Regions from separate parts of the Thermoanaerobacterium sp. PSU-2 genome, predicted to be linked through region 1. Evidence: riboswitches for the same ligand, from Rfam matches in the RefSeq annotation. Region 1 holds a riboswitch; the other holds the start of a gene.
What was found. Region 1 has a riboswitch for cyclic di-AMP ahead of BVF91_RS04250 (C40 family peptidase). Riboswitches for the same ligand answer to the same signal wherever they lie in the genome.

Region 1 (3,815 bases):
TTGTTTACATTGTCCAGTGAGACATTTTTTTTAAGGACAGTCCACTCAGAATTTTTATTGCTTAGAAGCTTATACAGTGAATCTTTTTTCATGCCTAATAAGCTGTACAATTTGTCTGCGACTGCATCTGGGTGTGTTATATTTTTAGGCGCAGCATATACATCGCCGCCGCTTACATTAGTGGCCAGGATATTTCCATTTGCATCGTAAATAATTCCTCTTTCTGGCTTTAGTACTATCTTGGATGTGGTTTGATTTTTGACGGCCAGTGAATATTTTGGAGCCATTACAATCTGTAGCCATATTAATCGTGCTACAAGACATGCGATTAAAAATAAAAATGTAATTAGTACCAGCAAAATGCGCTTTTTGTTTATTGATGCCAATTGAAAGTATCCCCCTTGTACGTTTATAATTTTATTTTAAATCAATAATGTGCACATTTCAATTAGTTTACATGAATCTGCATTCGATGGGTTTTACATCTAAAGCAAATTCTAAGAAAGATGGCGCTCTCATTTTGAAATTTTCTGACCATTCCATGAATTTAACCTTACATACAATAAAAGGCATTATCCATTGAACATTGTTAATGGCAAGACCGTAAAATTCAGGGTTGACCTTCAGATCATTGGCAACCTCTAAGAACGATGATAATTCTTTTTGCGATATTCCAGATTCTACATTTCCAATGTGCACAAGTTTGTCATCATCGTTGTAAAGGCCCAAGACTAACGCCGTTTTATCTACCTTATAACCCAATATTACAGCGTTTAGTACTATGTGATGTTTGAATTTTTGCCATAGATTACTTCTTTTTCCTAAGTAATATTTTGAGTCTGCCTTTTTAGCCATTACTCCTTCCAGTTGTTTTTTACCAGTTTCCGCAAATAAAGTTTTGCCGTGTTCAAAAATATAATCAGATATCCTTATTAGATTGCTTTCACTGACGATTTTACTTAAGATTTCTTTGCGCTTAATAAGTGGGTAGTTTAATAGTTCTTTTCCATCAACATATATTACATCCCATGTTATAAATATTGCGGGATTGGATTTACTTAAAAGTTCGATTTTTAGTTTGTTTTGCTGGTGTTTTCGCATCATTATGTTTCTGTAGCTTGGTTTATTGTCTTTTATAACGATTAGTTCGCCGTCAAGTATGGCTTCATTTGATTTTAGACATTTATTTACATCTATAAGTTCTGGGAATAGGTGGCTTATATCTACAAGCCTTCGGTCTTGAAGTTTTGTATAAGATGAAAGAAATGCTATTGTCCTTGAACCATCCCATTTGATTTCATATACCCAATTTGGATCGTCAAATACATTTCCTGATACAGCCAGCATAGGAGGGATTTTTTCATCCATCAGGGACATCTTTATGCACCTTTTTTCTTTTTTGATTTTTTTGCCGTGTTTTCTTCTTTTACTGATTCGATGCTGGCTTTTAATGCGCTTACAAGGTCCAGGACATTTTCTTCCTTTGGCGATTCAGGTATTTCAATTTTTCTATCTTGAATTTTCGACTCGATTATTTCGATCAGAGCTTTTCTGTAGTTGTCATCGTACTTTTCGGGAGAAAAATCAGATGTCAGAGTATCTACAAGCTTTATAGCCATTTTCACCTCATTTTCGTGAAGATCTACATTGCGGATAGGTGGAAGTTCGTTTGTGCTTCTTATTTCATCAGGGAAGTGCATTGTTTCCATTACCATATAGTTGTCATTGAAAACTCTTATGCAGGCTAAATCTTGTCTTGATCGTATGACGACTCTTGCAACTGCTACACGGTTTAATTTCTTCATAGAATCTCTTAAAAGTACGTATGGTTTTGCACCTATTTCATCTGGTGCGATGTAGTATGTCTTATCGAAATATATGGGATCTATTTGACTTAAATCTGTAAAATCGATAATATCTATCGTTTTAACTGTTGACTTTGGAATTCTCTCTAAGTCTTCTTCATCTATGATGACAAATTTTCCTGGTTCATATTCGTAACCTTTTACGATTTCTTCATCAGAAACTTCTTTATTGCAAACAGGGCAGATCTTCTCGTATTTTATGGGTGATTTGCAGTCTTTGTGAAGCTGTCTAAAATGTATAGAGTTGTCTTCTGTGGCTGCATACAGTTTTATGGGGATGCTGACAAGGCCGAAACTAATGGCACCTTTCCACATTGAACGCATTTTTTCACCTTCTTTCGATATTCATTAATTAGTATAACCATGAGAAACTTACAATCTTCAGGTAATTTATGGAATGTGATTGACTTTGATACAATTTGCCTATATAATATTAATTAATTATTAAAAATATAAATTTTTTATTAAATTTATTAAAATAAAATATGCCTAATCGAAAGAGCGGGGGATATCTTTGGGGTGAATCCGCGTATGCGGTAGGGTTGCTCTTTACCGAACCCGTCAACTAACCTCGTAGGCATAAAGAGAGGATGAATGAGTTGAATTACAAAAAAATAGTTGCAACAGCAGTAGTGTCAATAACACTTATGCAAGCGCCAAGTGCATTTGCAATGGAGCTTTTGAAATATGGTTCAAGAGGACAAGCGGTGGTTAGCTTGCAGCAAACGTTAAACAGGCTTGGCTATAGCACAGGTGGTATTGACGGAATATTTGGTAGTATGACAAAGAACGCAGTGATCGCATTGCAAAAAAGATATGGATTATCTCCGGATGGAATTGTAGGACCAGCTACAGAGGCTGTATTAAATAGGACGACTGTAACTGGCGTTTCATCAAGGGGTGGCTATGAGCGCCCATCAAATTTTGACGTAGTAAGCATTGCAGAAAGATATCTTGGAGTGCCCTATGTTTTTGGTGGTACTACACCTGCAGGTTTTGATTGTTCTGGATTTGTTCAATACGTGTTTAGGCAGGCTGGAAAAAGCATTGGTAGAACTACGTATGACCAGTATGCAGGTGGTAGAGCTGTAAGCTTATCTGAACTTCAGCCAGGCGATATATTGTTTTTCTCTACATCAGGCGGTGGTCCTACGCACGAAGGTATATACATAGGTGATAACCGCTTAATACACATGAGCGATTCACTTGGTAAGGCTGCTATTGCGGATTTTAGCGGTTGGTTTAGGACGTACTATATTGGTGCAAGAAGGTATTATTAAGGTTAAAAGAGAGCATCTATATAGAGGCGTATATGTTAAATCAAAAAAACATATACGCCTCTTTTATTTTTGGAAATGCCATAAAGTCTTAAAGGGAAATCTTTGATTTATCAGCAAGTAATGTTATAAATAACTGATTATTATAAATTTTCTGCGATGACTTTTTATAACTCGCAATTACCAAAACGTTTGTTCGTTTAATATAATTAAGGCACAGTGCTGCACTGAAAGGGACCGGTCCTCACTTTATGTGAGGTGTGTAGTAGATGATAAGTTATAATGAACTGTGCTTTAAGGCTAAAAGTGGTGATAAAGATTCTGTTTATGAGATTTTAAAAAAGTTTCATCCTCTTTTGATAAAATTAGCAAAAAAGTTTCCATACGACAGTTTTGATGATATGCTTCAGGACGGAAGAGAAGTGCTTATTGCTGCTATCTATCAGTTTGATGAGAAAAAAGGCAAAGAATTCATAGCATATGGAAGTATGCAGCTTAAATTTTACTTTTTAAATGCCTACAGGAAGAAAAAATCTTTTCTTTCTTTGAATGCAAAGGCAGATGATGATGAAGATGAAATCATCGATTTGATGGTAGCCGATGAACTTACTCCGGAAGAAAAATTTTTTAATGATATCATGAGAAATGATTTAAAGGAAGCTTTGAATAGACT
Region 2 (3,815 bases), on a different contig from region 1:
AAGAAAGTAATTTTACAATTTTACAAAAGATGTGAATAAATGTTTTTAGCTTACCTATGAGGGATCGAAAAATATTAGCTAAATTTGACAAAAGTCGTTAATTCTATATAATTTATTATAGCGCTTTATGAGAAGTTAAAAAATTAACGAATTAAGGAGGACTAAAATTGATAACTGTATCTAAAGATGAAATGCTTGAGTTTTTTAATAAGTTAACAACTTTTTTACCATTACTTTTTGAGGACAGTGTATCTTTTGCCATTGTAGATAGAGAAAAATATTTGGAGATAAAAAATTGTGATGAGCTTCCTATTAATGCAAAAGTAGGTGATGCAATTCCAGAAGGTGGTGCAGCTTTTGAAGCCATTAGAACTGGAAACTACATTATAAAAGATGTACCGAAAGAAGTGTATGGAGTGCCGTTTAAGTCATATGCTATCCCTATAAAAGACTACGATGATACTGTAATTGGGGTTTTACTTATGGGGAAAAGTTTAGAAAAAAGACACAAAGTATTATCACTATCCGAAAATCTTGCATCATCGCTTGAGCAAATATCTTCGGCCATTCAAGAGGTTTCCTCTGGAGTCGAAATTGTGGTTAATTCTAATACTAAGATATTGGAAGAAGTAAATAAAGCTATTGAAAATACAAAGGGCACTGATGATATTTTAAAATTTGTTCAGAATATTTCTAAACAAACTAATTTATTGGGATTGAACGCAGCCATTGAGGCCGCAAGAGCTGGTGAAAAAGGTAAGGGCTTTACTGTAGTTGCTGAAGAGATACGAAAGCTATCTAATAGCAGCAGTGAATCAATAAGTAGAATAGACTCAATATTGGAAAAAATACAGGAATCTATTAAAAGTATTTCTGACAAAATAAATGCATCAAGTTCATTTTTTGAGACACAAGCTACTGCTTTTGAAGAAATTAGTTCATCCATAGAAGAATTAAGCGCCACTTCTCAACTTTTAGAAGAATTAGCAAGGAATTTATAGGATTATGAAAGCAGTGTGGATTTTTTATTTTCGATTTGCTCAAGAAAAAAATCTGAATTTATAGCGCACCTCTGCTTATTTTGCAGGAGTGCTTTTATTTTTATAGAGGCAATAATTTGCTTCTATCAATTGCTGTTATCAAACAAATATCAGAGAAGATAAAAAATATTTTTTAAGCATACTGTTAGACTGAACTCTAAAAGCATGAAAGATGTATTTCATTCTACTTCAAAATTTCTTCTGATAGATCTTCTGGTAAACATAATGATTCGATTATTTTAATGTTATTTGAGATGGTATCGCAAATAGATGTAAAAAGAGAATTTTATTTGGAAAGTTATTGGTTAAGAAGCAGATCATATATTTCACTCATAGCAATTCTTAGTTTTAACAGAAAAATAACCGCCCACTGCAACCAGAGTGTTTATAAATTTAGACACAGTTTTGTTACAAAATTTACATTTTTTTAATATATTTGCAAATGGAATTTTGCTATGGTATAATTTAATTAATTTAATAATATGCTATAACGCTGAATTCGTATGAAGCGGGGAAACCAATTTTGGGGTGAATCCATTTGTATGGAGGGGTTATCTTTCGACCCTAACCCGTCAGCTAACCTCGTAAGCGTTGAAAGAGGAGGAAGTAGCATGAATATATTTGGTACAACTACCTTCTATTAGTTGCCGGGTTTCAGCTATAGATTTTCTCTATGGCTTTTTTAATACCCTAAAATAGAAGGAGGTTTTTAAATGAGATTACCTATTTTTTCTGTCATTGGTGCTGGCAATGGTGGGCAGGCGATGGCAGCACATCTTTCGCTAAAGGGTTTTACAGTCAATTTGTATAACAGATCTCGTGAAAAATTAGCTTCTATCTTAAATAATGGTGGTATTCATCTTGAAGGCGTTGTAGATGGATTTGCAAAGCTTAATATGGTCACTGACGATATGGAAGATGCTATAAAAGATGCAGACATAATCATGGTGACTGTTCCTGCGTCTGGACACAGTGACATAGCTTATGAAATGTTACCACACTTAAGAAATGATCAGATAATAGTTTTGAATCCGGGAAGAACTTTTGGCGCTATAGAGTTTTATAACATTGTTAAAATTAGAGACGATATAAATGTGGTAGTAGCAGAGACTGATACGTTTATATATGCTTGCAGATCGAATAATGGCATTTCAAAAATTTTCAGGATAAAAGATGTGGTTTCACTGGCATCTATACCGGCTTGGAAGGCTGATTATGTTGTTGATTTATTGAGATTGGCTTATTCGCAGATAGTACCTGCTGAAAATGTTTTAGAGACCAGCTTGAATAATATAGGCTCTATCTTTCATCCAGCGCCTACACTTTTGAACTCTGCAAGAATAGAGACTACAGAAGGTGATTTTCAATATTATTTGGAAGGGATATCGCCATCAGTTGCTAAAATATTGGAAAGAATGGACAGAGAGAGAATAGCAGTTGCCCACGCTTTAGGTGTCAATGCTGTTACAGCGCTTGATTGGCTTAAAGATGCATACGGCGTTATTGCAGACAATCTGTATGATGCGATTCAAAAGACAGATGCTTATAGAGGCTTGCTTGCGCCAAAAAATCTTAATAGTAGGTACATTTTTGAAGATGTGCCAATGAGCTTGGTGCCTATTTCATCGATTGGCAAACAATTAGGCATTCCTACTTATACTATAGATTCCATAATTCATTTGGCATCGTGTATGCATGAGGTGAACTATTGGAAAATCGGGCGCACAGTAGGGAAACTGGGATTGGAAGGGAAAAGCGTAGAAGAAATAAAGGAAATGATAGAGGGGTTAAAGGAGGAGATCACTGTCGCATGAAAAAATATATTATTGCAGCTTCTATAGAAAATGACGTCCATGTTGCGGGAGTATATAGATTTTTAAATATGGCAGAGCAGGAAGGGTATAAAGTGGATTTTTTAGGTCCTGCTACATCTATTGATAAGTTGGTAGATACAGTGACTTTAAAGAAACCTGATATAGTAGGTGTAAGTTATAGACTGACTCCAGAAACACTGAAAATCATATTGAATGAGCTTAAAGATAAAATACGAAAATATGGTTTGAACAATATTAGATGGATATTTGGAGGCACAGAGCCCAATTGCTTAGTTGCAAAAGAGTCAGGAATATTTGAGGAAATTTTTGATGGAACTTTTGGTGATGAGTACACAATTTCATACCTAAGAGGAGAGAAAGCTTCACATAGCGAAATAGAATATGGTAAAGATGTGGTTGAAAGGATTGAGAAAAGCTATCCTTATCCTATAATAAGGCATCACTTTGGGTTGCCTTCGTATGATGATACGCTTAAAGGTGTAAGGAGGATTGCGGAAGAAAAAATTCTCGATGTGATATCTATAGCCCCTGATCAAAATACGCAAGAGCACTTTTTTGATAAAAAGTATAAAGCATCGCTTGATGGGGCAGGTGGTGTGCCTATAAGGACTGAAGAAGAATTCAAAAGACTTTACGATGAGTCAAGGCGTGGAAATTATCCGCTGCTTAGATGTTACAGTGGAACGAATGATGTCTTTAAAATGGCAAAAGTGTTAAAAGACACGATAAACAATGCCTGGGCAGCTATACCCCTTTGCTGGTACAATGTACTAGATGGCAGGGGACCAAGAGAAGTAGAAGAATCCATTAGAGAGAACCAGATGCTGATGAAGTGGCACGGCGACAGAAACATACCCGTTGAGGTAAATGAAGCACATCACTGGGGGCTTAGAGATGCACATGATGCCATTTATGTGGCGGCAAGCTATCTTGCAGCGTA

Region 2: another riboswitch for cyclic di-AMP. It lies ahead of BVF91_RS07305 (NAD/NADP-dependent octopine/nopaline dehydrogenase family protein); the one in region 1 lies ahead of BVF91_RS04250 (C40 family peptidase).

The regions. Positions count from the first base shown of each region.
Region 1 covers NZ_MSQD01000004.1:20,470-24,284, reverse strand. The annotation lists gene BVF91_RS04265 (peptidoglycan D,D-transpeptidase FtsI family protein) at 1-386, opposite strand, end outside; gene BVF91_RS04260 (ATP-dependent DNA ligase) at 454-1,377, opposite strand; gene ku (non-homologous end joining protein Ku) at 1,380-2,189, opposite strand; cyclic di-AMP (ydaO/yuaA leader) riboswitch at 2,342-2,459, shown strand; gene BVF91_RS04250 (C40 family peptidase) at 2,465-3,145, shown strand; gene BVF91_RS04245 (sigma-70 family RNA polymerase sigma factor) at 3,412-3,815, shown strand, end outside.
Region 2 covers NZ_MSQD01000007.1:91,962-95,776, reverse strand. The annotation lists gene BVF91_RS13570 (methyl-accepting chemotaxis protein) at 192-1,001, shown strand; cyclic di-AMP (ydaO/yuaA leader) riboswitch at 1,522-1,645, shown strand; gene BVF91_RS07305 (NAD/NADP-dependent octopine/nopaline dehydrogenase family protein) at 1,754-2,854, shown strand; gene BVF91_RS07300 (cobalamin B12-binding domain-containing protein) at 2,851-3,815, shown strand, end outside.